One region of the Kocuria salina genome, then DNA from elsewhere that is predicted to be linked to it. Evidence: predicted binding sites of a transcription regulator. Region 1 holds the regulator's gene; the other holds the start of a gene.
The links. Region 1 encodes LexA, which represses DNA repair genes until DNA is damaged. Its sites were predicted from a motif close to TCGAACANNTGTTCGA; they were not measured.
Positions count from the first base shown of each region.

Region 2: E7Z53_RS17640 (LexA family protein) is a predicted target of LexA. The motif match lies at 5,095-5,110, and genes of this name have one in related genera.

Region 1 is NZ_SSSF01000008.1:208,264-216,159, reverse strand. It holds gene hisB (imidazoleglycerol-phosphate dehydratase HisB) at 1-193, opposite strand, end outside; gene E7Z53_RS15750 (histidinol-phosphate transaminase) at 338-1,441, opposite strand; gene E7Z53_RS15745 (hypothetical protein) at 1,532-1,960, opposite strand; gene lexA (transcriptional repressor LexA) at 2,386-3,084, shown strand; gene E7Z53_RS15735 (ATP-dependent DNA helicase) at 3,234-5,312, opposite strand; gene hflX (GTPase HflX) at 5,317-6,945, opposite strand; gene E7Z53_RS15725 (class I SAM-dependent methyltransferase) at 7,086-7,748, shown strand; gene dapF (diaminopimelate epimerase) at 7,813-7,896, opposite strand, start outside.
Region 2 is NZ_SSSF01000012.1:24,417-32,312, forward strand. It holds gene E7Z53_RS17610 (histone-like nucleoid-structuring protein Lsr2) at 240-569, shown strand; gene E7Z53_RS17615 (hypothetical protein) at 1,039-1,389, opposite strand; gene E7Z53_RS17620 (hypothetical protein) at 1,386-1,571, opposite strand; gene E7Z53_RS17625 (AAA family ATPase) at 2,059-2,694, shown strand; gene E7Z53_RS17630 (hypothetical protein) at 2,688-2,987, shown strand; gene E7Z53_RS17635 (Y-family DNA polymerase) at 3,377-4,636, opposite strand; gene E7Z53_RS17640 (LexA family protein) at 4,658-5,083, opposite strand; gene E7Z53_RS17645 (DUF262 domain-containing protein) at 5,251-7,155, opposite strand; gene E7Z53_RS17650 (hypothetical protein) at 7,262-7,896, opposite strand, start outside.

The DNA.
Region 1 (7,896 bases):
GGATCCGCATGTCGATCAGGGAGTGCTTCGACAGCGCGGTGAGCATGTGGTCGTAGAAGGGCACCGAGGTGTCGATGTCGTTCTCGCCGGTGCCGTCGAGGTCGATCTCGACGGACACCGTGGACTCGCTCGTGCGCCGCTCCAGGGCGGCGCGGCGGGGCGCACGGGTGCCGGTGGTGGTCTGGTCGCTCATTCGGTGGGAACTCCTCGCGGGCGCGGCACGGCCGTCGGTGGGCCGCGGATGGTCCGGGCCGGGACGCACGGCGGCGCCCCGGGCCCGGTGGTGGTGGTCTGCCTCCATGCTATCCGGGTCGGGAGGACCCGGCCCCGGGGCCCCTCAGCCGCCGGAGACGATCCGCTCCATGCTGGTCAGGAACGCGGTGGTCTCCTCCTCGGTGCCGGCGGTGACGCGCAGGTGGCCGGGGATCCCGACGTCCCGCACGAGCACCCCGTCCTCGAGCAGCTCCCCCCACACGGCCCGGGAGTCCTCCATGCCGCCGAAGAACACGAAGTTGGAGTCCGACTCGGCCGGCTCCAGCCCGATCCGCTTGAGCTCGTCAACGATCCGGTCGCGCTGGACCTTGATGTCCTCCACGTTGGCCAGCAGCGACTCCGAGTGGCGCAGGGCCGCCAGGGCCGTGGCCTGGGTGACGGCGGAGAGGTGGTACGGCATCCGGACCAGGCGCACGGCGTCGGCGACCTCCGGCGCCGCCGCGAAGTAGCCGAGGCGGGCGCCGGCGAGCGCGAACGCCTTGCTCATGGTGCGGGAGACGATCAGCCGGGGCCGGCCCTCGAGCAGCGTGAGCGCGGTGGGGGTGCCGCCGTGGGAGAACTCCGCGTACGCCTCGTCGACCACCACGACGGTGCGGAACTCCTCCCCCGCCTCGTACACGGCGGTGACCACGTCCGAGCCCAGCGCGGTGCCGGTCGGGTTGTTGGGCGAGCAGAGGAAGACCACGTCGGGGCGGTGCCGGCGCACCTGCTCGGCCGCGGACTCCGCGGACAGGCCGAAGTCCGCCGCCCGCTCCCCGGCGACGAAGCCGGTGTGCGTGCCGGAGGCCAGCAGCGGGTACATCGAGTAGGTGGGGACGAAGCTGAGCAGGGTGCGGCCCGGGCCGCCGAAGGCCTGCAGGATCTGCTGCAGGATCTCGTTGGACCCGTTGGCCGCCCACAGGTTCCCGGGCCCGAGCCCGTGGCCGAGGTACGCGGCGAGCTCCTCGCGCAGGGCGGTGAACTCGCGGTCCGGGTACCGGTTGAGGGTCCAGGCCGCCTCGGTGACCTCCCGGACGATCGCCGCGTGCACGTCCGCCGGGACCGGATGAGTGTTCTCGTTGGTGTTGAGCGCCACGGCGACGTCGAGCTGCGGGGCGCCGTACGGCGTCTTGCCGCGCAGGTCGTCGCGGAGCGGGAGGGCGTTGAGTCGGTCCAGGTTCTGCGTCACCCGGACAGTTTAGTGCTCCGCCCGGGGCGTACAGATCGGGGCGTACAGATCGGGGTGTACAGAGCGGGGCGTGCTGATCGGGCGGGCGGCTCAGGCGGCCGGGACCTCGAGGAGCTGGCCGGCCACGAGCACGGAGCTGTCCAGGTCGTTGAGCTCCACGATCTCGTCCATGACCTCCCGCGGGTCCCGGTCCGGATCGGCCGCCACGGCGAGCTCCCACAGGCTCTGCCCGGGGAACACGGTGGTCTGCTCGGTCCCGGAGCCCGGGACGGGTGCGCTCGTGGCCGTGGCCGTCGAGGGGACGAGGAAGATCACGGCGAGCACCACCAGGGCGGCGGAGCCGGCCAGGACGGGCAGCCCCAGGAACACCAGGCGGCCGCGGCGGGTCAGGGTCAGCGGGGTGCGGGACGCGGAGCGGGCGGGACGGGCCCGCCGGAGCGCACGGCCGAGCCCCCGGGCGGATCCTGCGGACTCGCGGCGGCGGGCGACGACGGCGGTGAGGGTGGCACTGGCACTCATGACATGAACTCCTTGACGTTCCCGCACGGAGCGGGCGATCTCGAACACCGGTCCGGTCGACGACCCTCGCGGGCCTCCATTCGATCGAACATACTTTCGAATACCGATGACCCATGTCTAGCACGTGTCTGCGAATGCTGTCGACAGCGGGTCGTACATATGTTTGAACACACACGGCGTGTCGCCTAGGCTGAGGACAGGTCCGGGCCCCCGGCCGGCGCGCGCTGCGGATCCCCTGCGCCTGCCGACCGGGACCCATCGAACCACCCGGGTCCGACATCGGAACCGGGACCGCGCAGACCGGCTGCGGCACCTGCAGCCGGACGGGAAAGGACGACGCTCCCATGGCCCAGCCCCCCACCCCCGAGGAGCCCCGCGCCCAGGGCGCCCGCCCCGGGGCACGCTCGCGCAGCCGCGGGCTCACCGTGCGCCAGCGCACCATCCTCGAGGCCATCCAGCGCTCCATCGCCGAGCACGGCTATCCGCCGTCCATGCGGGAGATCGGGGACCTCGTGGGCCTGGCCTCGCTCTCCAGCGTCACCCACCAGCTCGCCCAGCTCGAGAAGCTGGGCTATCTGCGCCGCGACCCCAAGCGCCCGCGGGCCATGGAGGTGCTCACTCCCCTGCAGCTGCGCGGGACCGCCGGGGCGGAGTCCGCCGAGCCGTCGCAGGAGGCCCCGGCGCCACCGGCGGGCCGGACCGCTCGTCCCGCCGCCGAGAACGCCGTGGCCGAGCTGTCCACCTCGGCGGACGTGACGATGGTCCCCCTGGTGGGCCACATCGCCGCCGGCGGGCCGATCACGGCCGAGCAGTCCGTGGAGGACGTCCTCGCGCTGCCCCGCCAGCTGGTCGGGCACGGCGAGCTGTTCATGCTGCGCGTCAAGGGCGACTCGATGATCGACGCCGCGATCTGCGACGGCGACTGGGTGGTGGTGCGCCGGCAGAGCGCCGCCGACAACGGGGACGTCGTGGCCGCCCTGCTCGACGACGAGGCGACGGTCAAGACCTTCCGCCAGCGGGACGGCCACACCTGGCTGCTGCCGCAGAACACGCGCTACGAGCCGATCCTCGGCGACCACGCCACCGTGATGGGCAAGGTCGTCTCGGTGCTGCGCAGCCTCTGAGCCGCCGCACGCCCCGGCACCCGGGCCCTCCGCCGCCGGTGGGGGGCCCGTTGCCGTCCGGGCCGGCCGCCGTCCGGACACCCTGCTGTCCGCACCCCGTGCGGGCCCGGCGCGGTCCGTGGAGACCCCGGGCGGCAGCCCGGACGTGCTCAGCCCACGGAGAGCCGCTGCAGGGCGCCGAGCACCACCTGGCGGTCCGTGGTGGTCCACAGCGGCGGCAGGGACCCGCGGAGGAAGCCGCCGTAGCGGGCGGTCGCGATCCGGGAGTCCAGGATCGCCACGACGCCCCGGTCCCCGCCCGCGCGGATGAGCCGCCCGGCCCCCTGGGCGAGCCGCACGGCCGCGTGCGTCGCGGACACGGACATGAACCCGTTGCCGCCGGCCCGTTCCGCGGCGCGGCTGCGGGCGCTCGCCAGCGGGTCGTCCGGGCGCGGGAAGGGGATCCGGTCGATCATCACGAGCCGGCACGAGGCCCCCGGGACGTCGACGCCCTGCCACAGGCTCATCGTGCCGAACAGGCTCGTGGCCGGGTCGTCGGTGAACTCCTGGACGAGTCCCGCGAGCGAGGACTCCCCCTGGCACAGGATCGGCAGGTCGGTGCGCCCGCGCAGCGCCTCGGCCGCCTCCTCCGCCGCCCGGCGGGAGGAGAAGAGCCCGAGGGCCCCGCCCCTGGAGGCCTCCAGCAGGGCCAGCATCTCGTCCAGCTGGGCCTCCGTGAGCCGGCGGCCGGGCTTCTCCAGGTGCTTGGCGAGGTAGAGGATGCCCTGCTTCGGGTAGTCGAACGGGCTGCCGACGTCCACGCCCTCCCAGCGCGGGGCGCCCTCGCCCCGCAGGCCGAGGGCGCCGGCGGCGGAGTCGAAGGACGAGCCGACGGACAGGGTGGCGGAGGTGAGGACCACGGTGCGCCCGTCGAAGAGCCCCTCCCGCAGGGTGCCGGCCACGCTGAGCGGGGCCACGTGCAGGGTCGCCGGGTCGGTGTCCTCCGCGGGCACGTAGCCGCGGCCCGGCTCCCAGCCGCCCTGGCGCGAGATCCACAGCACCTCGCGGTGCTCCTCGGCGGCGAGGATCCGCTCGGCCAGGTCGAGGACGTCGCTCACCCGGGAGCGGGCCATCTGCCGGCCGGCGTCCCCGTCCTTCTCCCCGGGACCGGCCTTGGACTCGGTCATCACGGTGCGGGCGGCGTCCCGGATCTGGGCCACGGCCGCCGCCTGGGCGTCCCCGAGGCCGCGGTGCAGCAGCTCGGCGGGAGCGCCCATCAGGGCGGCCTCGAGGTTGGCGGCCCCGGCGGTGAGCGAGTCGGGGCTCGCGGAGGTGTGCTTGCGCGCGGACGCGGCGGCCGAGCGGACCATCGCCGCGGAGAGCTGTCCGGTGACGGCGCCCGTCACCCGGTCCTGGAGCTCGTGGGCCTCGTCGATGACCACGACGTCGTGCTCGGGCAGCACCGTGATGCCCTCGAACGCGTTGATCGCGAGCAGGGCGTGGTTGGTGATGACGATGTCGGCCTCACCGGCCCGCTGCTTGGCGAGCTCCGCGAAGCAGTCCTCGACCAGGGGACAGCTGCGGCCCAGGCACTCCTTCGCCGTGACCGACACCTGGCGCCAGGCGCGGTCGCTGACCCCGGGGAGCACCTCGTCCCGGTCGCCGGTCCCGGTCTCGCGGGCCCACTCGCGCAGGCGCTGGACCTCCTGGCCGAGCCGCCCGGGGTTCTCGGCGGCCTCGGGCTGCGGCGGGCCGGGGTGCGGGGCGGCGTCGGGCAGCGCGAAGAGCGCGCCGGGCTCGTCGTCGGACGGGTAGCCGCCCTCGATCTTGTGCAGGCACGCGTAGTTGCTGCGGCCCTTGAGCAGGGCCACGTCCACGTCCCGCTCGAGCTCGCCCTCGAGGGCGGCCAGCAGGCGCGGCACGTCCCGGCCGACGATCTGCGACTGCAGCGCGAGCGTCGCGGTGGCCACGACCACCGGCTTGTCCGCGCGCTGGGCGTGCTCCACGAGCGGGGCCAGGTACGCGAGGGACTTGCCGGTGCCGGTCCCCGCCTGGACCAGCAGGTGCCGGCCCCGGTCCAGGGCCTCGGCCACCTTGGCGGTCATCAGCCGCTGCCCGTCCCGGACCTGCCCGCCCATCGCGGTCACGGCGGTGTCCAGCAGGGCCAGGGAGTCCTTGGCCCCGGGCAGGGTCTCCGGGCGCACGCCCGAGACGTCGTGCCCGGACTCGTCCACGAATGCGGCGGCCACGCGCTCAGGCGCTCTCGGCGCCGAAGCCGGGAGCGCGCTCGGGGGCGAACTCCGCGAGCTCGGCCGCGAGGTCCTCGCGGACCTTCACGAGCAGGTGGGTGCCCTCGGGCAGGTGCTCGGTGCGCAGGATCTCCGCGTCCCAGTCGTGCAGCCGGCTGACCACGTCCCCGCGCTGGTAGGGCACGAGCAGGTCCAGCACCGTCTCGGGCCGCGGGATGGACTCGCTGATCCGCTGCCGGAGCTCCTCGATGCCCTCCCCGGTGCGGGCCGAGACCACCACCACGTTGCGCTCGCGCTGCTTGATCCGCTCGACCACGAACGGGTCGGCGGCATCCACCTTGTTCAGGGCGATGATCTCGGGGATGTTCTGCGCGTCGATGTCCGTGAAGACCTGGCGCACCGCGCGAATCTGGCCCTCGGGGTCCGGGTGGGAGGCGTCCACCACGTGCAGGATGAGGTCGGAGTCGGCGACCTCCTCCAGGGTGGAGCGGAACGCCTCGACGAGCTGCGTGGGCAGCGAGCGGACGAAGCCGACCGTGTCCGAGAGCGTGTAGCCGATGCCGTCCGGTGTCTGCGCGCGGCGGACCGTGGGGTCCAGGGTGGCGAACAGGGCGTTCTCCACGAGCACGCCCGCGTCCGTGAGCCGGTTCAGCAGCGAGGACTTGCCCGCGTTGGTGTAGCCGGCGATCGCCACCGAGGGCACGGAGTGGCGGCGGCGGTTGAGCCGCTTGGTCTCGCGGGCCGGCTTCATCGCGGCGATCTCGCGCCGCAGCTTGGCCATGCGGGTGCGGATGCGCCGGCGGTCCAGCTCGATCTTGGTCTCACCGGGGCCGCGGGAGCCGATGCCCTCACCGGCGGCGGCGCGACCGCCGGCCTGGCGGGACAGGGACTCGCCCCAGCCGCGCAGGCGCGGGAGCAGGTACTCGAGCTGGGCGAGCTCGACCTGGGCCTTGCCCTCCTTGGACTTGGCGTGCTGGGCGAAGATGTCGAGGATCAGACCCGTGCGGTCGATGACCTTGACCTTCACGACGTCCTCCAGCCCGCGCCGCTGGGAGGGGGCGAGCTCGGAGTCGACGACGACGGTGTCCGCGCCGGTCGCGGCGACGATGTCCCGCAGCTCCTTGGCCTTGCCCGAGCCCAGGTACGTGGCCGGGTCCGGCTTGAGCCGGCGCTGGACGATGCCGTCCAGCACCTCGGAGCCCGCGGTCTCGGCGAGCGCGGCCAGTTCGCGCAGGGAGTTCTCGGCCTCCGCGAGCGTGCCCTCCGTCCACAGTCCGGCCAGCACCACGCGCTCCAGGCGCAGCTGGCGGTACTCGAGCTCGGTGACGTCCTCGAGCTCGGTGGACAGGCCCGCGACGCGGCGCAGGGCGCGGCGCTCCTCGAGGTCCTGCTGGTCGCCGTCGTGGACGGTGTGCCCGTCCTCGGCGTCGGCCAGCTCCCGGGCCCGGCCGGAGAACCGGCCCGGCGCGGTGGAGTCGTCCTCGGGGGCGGTGTCCTGCCCGGCGGCCTGCTCCCGGGCACGGGCCCGGGACAGCACGCGCTCGACGACGTCCTCCAGGTCCTGCCGGCTCAGGCCGTTCTCGGGCTCCGCGGCGTCGCGGGGCTCGGCAGGGGTTTCACGGGGGTGGGTCATGGTTCCTTTCGGACGGGATGCTGATCAGTACATTCTAGTGGCGGTGCCGGACATCCCGGCGTCGGAGCCGGGCGTCCCGGCGGGGTCCGCGCCGGTTCCCGGTGCGTGCGGGGCGGGCGCTGTCGGTAGCATGGGGCGCTATGGCACCGCCTCCCGACTCCCCCGATCCCGTGGCCGGCCCGGCGACCCCCAACCCGGGGACCGAGCACTACTTCTCCGAGGACCCCTCGGTCCCCGAGGTGCGGCGGTCCGTGGCCGTGCGGCTGCGGGGGCGGGAGGTCTCGCTGCAGACCTCCAACGGGGTGTTCAGTCCGCGGGGTCTCGACAAGGGAACGTCCGTGCTGCTGGAAAATGTTCCCGACCCCGCCGGGGCGGAGCTCCTGGACATCGGTTGCGGGTGGGGCCCGATCGCGCTGAGCCTGGCCGGGGCCGCCCCGGGGGCCCGGGTCACGGCCGTGGACGTCAACGAGCGCTCGCTCGGGCTCACCCGGGACAACGCGGCGGCCCTGGGCCTGACCGGCGTGGAGGCGCTGCTGCCGGAGCAGGTGCCCGCGGAGCGGCGCTTCGACACCATCTGGTCCAATCCGCCCATCCGGATCGGCAAGCAGCAGCTGCACGAGCTGCTGCTCCAGTGGCTGCCGCGGCTGGCCGAGGGCGGCACGGCGTGGCTGGTGGTGCAGAAGAACCTCGGGGCGGACTCGCTGCAGAAGTGGCTCGGCACCGCGCTGGGCGCCGCCTTCCGGGTCTCCCGGCACACGACCGACAAGGGGTTCCGGGTCCTGCTCGTCGAACGGCGGGACTGAGCGACCGGCACCGGGCCGGGTCCCACCCCACGAACCGCAGGCCTCAGGCCTCAGGCCTCAGGCCTCAGACGAAGGTGCCGTCGGCCACCAGCACGGCCGGTCCGGCCAGCACCACGTGCTCGGCGCCGTCGGGCGCGGGGACGAACGT
Region 2 (7,896 bases), on a different contig from region 1:
TCGGGCCATCGGTATATCTGTAAGTGATGTCTATGTGAGCGCGCCCGCCGCTTCCAAAGGCAATTGAATAACCATGGCCCTTTGTCGGTAGGGTGAGTCGGTGCGTGAAGACGCTCATCCCCACCGGTGGCACTTCGACTTACCCCAATACCTTATGGGAAGGTGAACCGATGCTGGCGTTCCAGACAGTGAGCGCATTCCGGCGGAAGACAGAACGAGATCAAGGAAAAGGTGTTGTGATGGCCCAGAGCGTGCAGATCATTCTGGAGGACGACCTCGAGGGTGGTCCTGCTGAGGAGACCGTCCAGTTCGGTCTGGACGGCCGGCAGTACGAGATCGACCTCTCCACCGCTAACGCGGAGAAGCTGCGGGAGGCCCTGCGCCCCTTCGCTGCCGCCGGCCGGCGGGCCCAGTCCAAGTCCGCCCGGACCACCGGGCCCCGTTCCTCCACCGGTGGTAACCCGGAGACGGCGAAGATCCGGGCCTGGGCGAAGGAGAACGGGTACGAGGTCTCCGACCGCGGCCGGATTCACCAGTCCGTCAAGGACGCCTACTACGCCGCCCAGTAGACCTCCACTCCCCCACCCGGACACCCCCTCGGGCCTGTCCGGGTGCTCCGCGACAGCGGGCTCTGATGCCGGCGGCCACGGCCATGGCATCACCGGGGATCGTCTCGGGGCAGGGCTCGAGCACGAGGACCCTCATCGTGGCCCCTCCGCACGATGAGCAGCCAGTGACGGGCTGACGATCCGTTGCCGGCCACGGTGCCCCCGGGACGCCCCGCGTCCAGCGTGGACAGCGCTGGTCGTCCCTTTGGCGCCCGGGAATAGGCCTCGCTGGAGGTCAGCCCTGGCTCCTACGGAGGGTGCGCGGGCAGCCGCGTCGTCCGACGACCCCCGGAACCACCCGCCCCATCCCGCCGCCTGTCCCCAGCATGAGAGAACCCGGCCCACCAGCAACGGTGAGCCGGGTTCCTTCCTCGCCGACCATGGGAAAGCCGCCCGCGGCCCACTCCCCTCCCCTGCCGAGGAGCGGGCGTTATCGGTTGAGCTGCTGGGCGTAGGCGCGCACGGCGTTCTCGATCACCGCACGGGCGGTGCCGTCGTGCTCGGTGAGCTCCTCGATCAGATCGGAGACGTCCTGAGCCACCCGCACCCCCAGCTGGATCGTGGGTTCCCGGCGCGGCCGGCCACGGCCCCGCTTCGGCGCCGCCACCGGGGACTCCGCCGCCGGTGCCGCTTGCACCAGCGGGGACGACACCACCGGTGCCACGGGCTGGGGTGTGGTGGCGGGTCGGGGTGTGTAGTCGACCGGGTCGATGTGCTCATCCGGGGCCGGTCGGGGCCGGCGGCGGGCCAGTGAGGCGGGACGCTCAGGCTTGTCGGTCATCGCAGCACCTTCTTCGCGATCGCCGTGTAGGCATCCAGCACCCGGGAGTCCTTGCGGTACTGGCCGTACCACTCCCCCGATATCCGCACCTCCTGGACGATGGCCCGGTCCGGGATCAACGGCTCCAGGAACAACCCCGTGGCACGGAGCTCCTCGAGGCTGGCCACCGCCGCCCGGCTCATGATGGTTTCCTTCACCCCGCCGACCACGATGCCGGCCTCGGTGAGGGTGTCCGGGGCGCCCAGCTGCTGGCGGTGCCGGGGAGAACTGGGCGATCGTGCGCCGGGCCCCGTCCACCCCGTCGATGCCGTCGCTGGTGGCGGTGGCGGCGTAGACCACGGTGTCCGCCGCATTCAGCGCCGACAGGGTGAGCGGGCCGCCCTGGCAGTTGGGGCAGTCGATGACCACCACATCCGCCTGAAGACCGGTCAGAGAAATCTTCAGCCGCAGCTCTGCGTGATCGGCCCGGTCGGCCTCGCGGTTGGAGACATTGCGGGCCGAGGGAATCACCCGGAGGTTGAGGTGCCACCCGCTGGGCACCGCGGGCTCCCCCCGCAGGCACAGAAAATACTTCCAACGATGACATGTCTTTAGTACCACACTAATATGACATTGGTGTGGTACTAGTCTGGTACTTGAATAGCATCACAATGGTGTTACTGTGGTGCCATGATCATTGTCTTTGGGCATCAGAAGGGCGGAACGGGCAAGTCGACGCTTACCGTCAACATGGCCGTTGAGCTGCAACGGCAGGGAAAAGACGTACTGCTGGTCGACGCTGACCCCACCATCCGCACGACCTCGAACTTCACCACTGACCGAGAAGAAGCCGGACTCCCCTCGATACAGTCCGTACAGAAATCGGGATCACTACATAAGTTCCTGGAAGAGTTCCGACCTAAGTTCGATCACATCTTGGTCGACGTCCCAGGCAAGGATTCCAAGGAGATGCGCACAGCGCTCACTGCCGCGGACATGCTGATCAGCCCCACGCGAGCCACCCAAGCTGACTTGGACGCTGTGGCCGGCCTTCTGGAGACGGTCGAAGGTGCCCAAGACTTCAACGAGGACCTCAAGTCGATGCTGGTTCTGAATTTTGTCTCCTCGAACGTATTTACCAAGGAGCGAGAAGAAGCCCAGTCATACCTCGAGGACTTCCCCCGTGTGCGACTCGCTGAAACCGTGCTGCATCAGCGCAAGGCTTTCGCCGACTGCCTGGCCGACGGCAAGGGAGTCGTAGAAATGCGCGATGCCAAAGCCAAGGCCGAGATCCAGCTGCTGACCCAGGAGGTCTTCTCATGGTGAGGAAACGTGGCCCGGTTGCCACCAATCGCGAGGAAGAGATCGAGCGGTTTGCAGCGGCAGCCGAACGCTCTGGATCCGATGTCCCCGAACAGGGGCCACCCCTGAAGCCGTGGAAGCGGCGGGCACGCATCGGAGCCAAGGTGAAGGGGTACAACTTCCGATTCAACAACACCCAGCACGCCTTGCTTAACTATGCCGCTGAAGCTGAGGACACCTCTCAGCAGAAGTTGATTGAAGAGCTTGTATGGCCGGTGCTCGAGGAGCGATACGGCCAGAACGTGCCCTTTAAGTAGGCGCTACCAATACCACACTGGTGTGGTATTGGTACTAACTCAGTACCAACGTGGTGCCGTATCGACAATGGTCGGTACGGCACCTCCATGTCCAGTCATCGCTGTGAAGTAGCGAATCCTCTCCTAGGAATCCCGCAACCACTACACCATCCGAGGAAGTCGACTGGGGTAGTGGTCAGTGCGAATACGAAGTGGGGAGTGGCCAGCCCAAGAGGACCGAGCTCACTAGCACCATACCGTACTAGTACCACACTAGTACCACACTTATACGTAACTGATGTGGTGCCACTCTTGGCGGTACCCCTCAAGTGATTCGACGACCAACCAATACCAAGAAGATGTATGACAGCTGCCATTTCCTGAAGCACCCCGGAGTCGTGAGTTATCGGTCAGCTGACGGTGCGTATTTCGTTCCAGTCGGTGGTGTATCTGGGGGAGAGGTCGGTTTGGCGGTTGGTCCAGGGGGTGGGGGAGTGGGCGCCGGTGCGACCCAGGGCGAGGGTGCCGGTGCCGAAGCGGCGGTTCACCTCGTCGATGAGCTCCCCGAGGGGGGCAGGTTGTTCGAGCACTCCGGGCAGGACGGGGACGGCTCCGTCGGGGGCAAGGTCTGTGCAGAGGATGCCGGCACGCATGTAGGACATGCCGTGCATCAGTTTGGGCACCAGGGCCGCCCGGGCCGCGGCCACCAGGGGAGTGGGCTCGTTGGTGGGCACGGCCAGGCGCACGTGCGCCGAGACATTGTGGGTGGGTCCGGGCCGGTGCGGGGAGGTGCTGGCGAAGGCGGTGAGACGCCCGGTGACCTCGCCCTCTGTGCGCAGCCGGCGGGAGGCGCGTTGGGCGAACTCTGCCACCGCGGCTCCGACGACCTCCGGGTCGTGAATCGGGTCCGGGAACGACCGGGAGACCAAGATCTGCTGCTTGGTGGCGACCTCGTCCTCAACGGGGATGGCGGGGAAGCCGTTGAGCTCCAGCACAGTGCGCATCTGCACCACGGAGAACTTGTGACGGATGGCCACCGGGTCGGCATCACGCAGGTCGGCGACGGTCTTGATGCCCATCGCCTCCAGGCGTTTCGCCAGCCGTCCCGCGATGCCCCAGACCTCGGTGACTGGCAGGGCCTCCAGGAGTCGGTCCCAGTACCCGTCCGGGGCCTGGTCCCAGTGGACGACCCCACCGGTGGCGGGCAGCTTCTTCGCGGTCTCGGTGGCGATCTTGGCCCGCGTCTTCGAGCTGGCGATCCCGATGCTTACCGGCAGCCCGACGTTGCGGGCCACGGTGGCTTGCAGCCGGCGCGCCCACCGGGTCTGCTCGGCCGGGGTGCCCTCGGGCGGGAGGAGGAAGCACTCGTCGATGGAGTAGACCTCCTGGCCGAGGGCGTGGCCGGCCAGGAGCAGCATCACCCGCTCGGACAGATCCGCGTACAGCTGGTAGTTGGAGGAGCGCTTGATCAGCCCCCACCGTTTAGCGTCGGCGCGCAGCTGGAACCAGGGGTCACCCATCCGAATGCCGAGGGCTTTGGCTTCGGGGGAGCGGGCGACCACGCACCCGTCGTTGTTGGACAGCACCACCAGCGGCTTACCGGCCAGGGAGGGCTCGAAGAGCGCCTCGCAGGAGGCGTAGAAGTTGTTCACGTCCACCAGAGCGATCACCACACACCACCACCGGCCAATTCAGTTGACGTGGCGGATGCCGTAGACCACCACACCCCAGACCACCAGCTCACTCAACGACGGGACTTCGACGTCGGGGTAGGCCGGGTTCTCCGGGTGCAGCACGACCCGGTCCGGGTGAACGTGGAGGGTTTTGATGGTGAAGTCCCCATCGAGCACCGCGATCACCACGTTGCCGTCCCGGGGAGTGAGGGAACGGTCCACCAGGACTTCGTCCCCGTTGTAGATCCCGATGCCTTCCATGGAGTCCCCGGTGACGCGGAAGAGGTAGGTGGAGGTGACATCGCGGATCAACACCTCGTTGAGGTCGATCCGCCCGTCGTCGAAGCTGTCCTGGGCGGGGGAGGGGAACCCGGCCGGGACCCGGACCAGGACCGCGTTCACCAGCACCGGGTCGTCAATGGTCAGCGGCACGGGGGGTCTCATGCACGCCATAGTAGAACACTTATTCGACAGTAAAGCGACATACGCCTATTCATTAGTACTGGATTACCAGCTGGCTAGGTTTGATGCCCTGAAGCTTGATGTGTCCCAGATATGGCGAGGGCCCTGCGCCGGGAACGCAGAGCCCTCGCTGCTACGAGTGGAAAGGATCAATTACCACCAAGGTCGTGCGCGCCGATGTGAGCGTGCTTAGCCTCGGTTCGTTCTTTGAGCTGACTCGTGCCGTGAGGCCAGACCCGGCAGGCGATTGCCGCCAGTGCCTGTCCGCGGGCGGTAATGGCGGCCTCATCCCAGTGCTCGACATCTGCGAGGGGGAGGTTCAGTTGCAGGGCTGCGTGGGCGGCCAGCTCGGGGCGTTTGTGCTGCCAGCCGAGGTTGGAGACGCCTTGGTTGAACGCGGAGGTCACCAGGGTGAGGTTGCCAATGCGGTGCACCACGGCAGTGCGTTCGGTGGTGGCCAGTTCCCGCTGAACCGGGTCGTCGAGTACTTCAGTTGGCAGGGGCCAGTGCTGGACCCAGCGTCGCGGCATGAGGTGCTCGATCTGCAGTTTGGTGTAGTCGAAGACCGCTGGCTCGGTCTTCGGGTTCTCAGCACGCATTCGTGCATCGATGGCCCCTAGCAGCAGGCGGATGCGCTCTTGGGTGAACCGGCCATAGATCCGTTCCTGGGCGAAGACCTGGGTGATCTCAGAATCAGTGGGCCAGGCCAGGGAGTTCGGCCCAGCAGAGAGGGCTTCGACGATGGCATCGGCGATATTGGCTTCCGGATCCTTGGCAGCCGCCTGCGCGCTCTTGAGCACGCTCATGAACGCCGCGTTGTAGCCACGGGTATTGACCCCAAGGATCATCCGACGGATCACCCAGGATTCCACCGCGCCCACCGCGCGTTCGTGATCGGCCGGGGAGAGCCGTGCTGAGTGGAGGGTGCGCAACCAAGCCAGCAACGGCACTGCGGTCTGGAGTTTGAGGGTCTCGAGGTTGCCGTAGGCCCGGGCCAGTTCCGTGGAGCCGGGGTCCAAGGCGCCGTAGATGGCCTTGTAGGCCCGCCCGTAAGCGGCCAGCTCGATCAGGATGTCCTCGGTCGTGCGCTCACCCCCAGCCAAGTACTGCCGGACTTCCCCGTAGAGGTGACCCACGCTGGCCTCGCTCCCCGAGACCGCGGTCAGCCACACCGACAGCAACACATCGCGCCGCGCGCGGGCAGCGTGACCGGTGCCGATCTGCTTCTTCCACCACCCCTCGTCGAAATCGGCCCAGTAGGCGTCGTAAAGAGCCTCGAGCTCGTGCTCGTTGGCCAGTTCCCCGCGGAGGAACAGCAGGTTTTTGACCAGGTCCGAGGCAGACAGGGGGGTTTGGCGGCCGTTGAGGACCTCGAAGATGACCTGGGCATCGTCATTGTCGTCCAAGTCGATGACCACCAATTTGAACAGGTCCAGCAAGGCATCCACGAGGTCATCGATGCGGTCCCGGCCGTCCACATCCAGGATGACCTCGCGCACGGACTCGGCGAAGAAACGGCGGGCCTGCAGATACAGGTGGTCCTCGGCACTGTACTGGGGAACCGCATCAGCCATCGCCACCGGCCACACCTCGCGATCCTTGCGCCGCGGCCACAGCTTGTAGCGCTCATGAGGCTCATCGACCACATCCTCGGGATTCTGCAGCAGACGCTTGACCTGCCGGCCCCGCGGCGACTCAGACTCCTGCAGCACGTCCAACACCCCGCGCACCAGCAGCTGCAGCGTCGTGAGCCGCTGCTGGCCATCAATGACCGCAGACAAGCTCAGCCCACCGGCGGGGGAGGGCAGCTGATCACACACCACTGCACCCAGAAAGTGGGGAGCCACTTCCTTCTCCGCCTTGGTTTTCGAGGACCCCGTCGCTTCCGCTTGGGCTCGGGCTGCCCCCAAGCGGCCGGCCACCGTGTCGAGATCCTCGAACAACAGCTGCCACTGCCCCTCCTGAGTCCATTCGTAATCACGCTGAAACGTCGGAATCACGAACCGGCCCTCCGCGGTCAGAATCTGCTTCAGCTCTTTGGTATCGGCCTGCACGGCACACCTTCCCCCTCCGCCGCTGCGCGACGGTCGTTGCAATTGAAATCAACCTACTCAACTCGCCAGACAGGGTTGCGCACCCACGCAGAGAGCCAGCAATTCCTTAGGCTTCACCGGAGAACGAGCTTCGCCGTGCCGCCTCCGCTAGGCCTGCAGCAAAGGCTGCCGCGTACCGCTCCCTGAGCGGACGCCGCGCCACCGGCACCTCATCAGCCGACCTAACGGCCACGCCCTCCGCCCCGGCATCCTCGGTGGCGGCTGCAGCAGCTTCCTGCCGGGCCGCGTGGCGGGCGGCGGCCGCGACCGCTTCGGCCCGGCGCTGCTCGGCCTCAGCCGCCTGGCGCTGATCGGGGGAGCGGTGCGGGGTGCCGTCGGGGTGGGTCCAGGCGCGTAGGCGGGCGGTGAACCAGGCCCCGGGGTGCTCGATCCCGGTGACCGCGTCGTGGGGGTAGCGCTGGCCGTTAGGTGCCCAGTCCAGGGCGTGGAGCACGTCGGCGACACTCCAGCCGGCCTCGAAGTGGGCCTTGGCCACCGAGACCACGTAGGCGGTGGTGATCCGGCGCAGCACCAGCGCATGGTGCTGGATCTCCAACCCCGCACAACGATAAGCCTGCTTCCAATCCGACCGGGCCGCCCCCAACCTCGAAGGCTGAACCGTCGCATGAGCTGGCCACAGCGGAGCTGTCCGCTGTCCCAGGGCGGCTTGGACCTCCCGCCGCTGTGCGGCGGCCTTGGTAG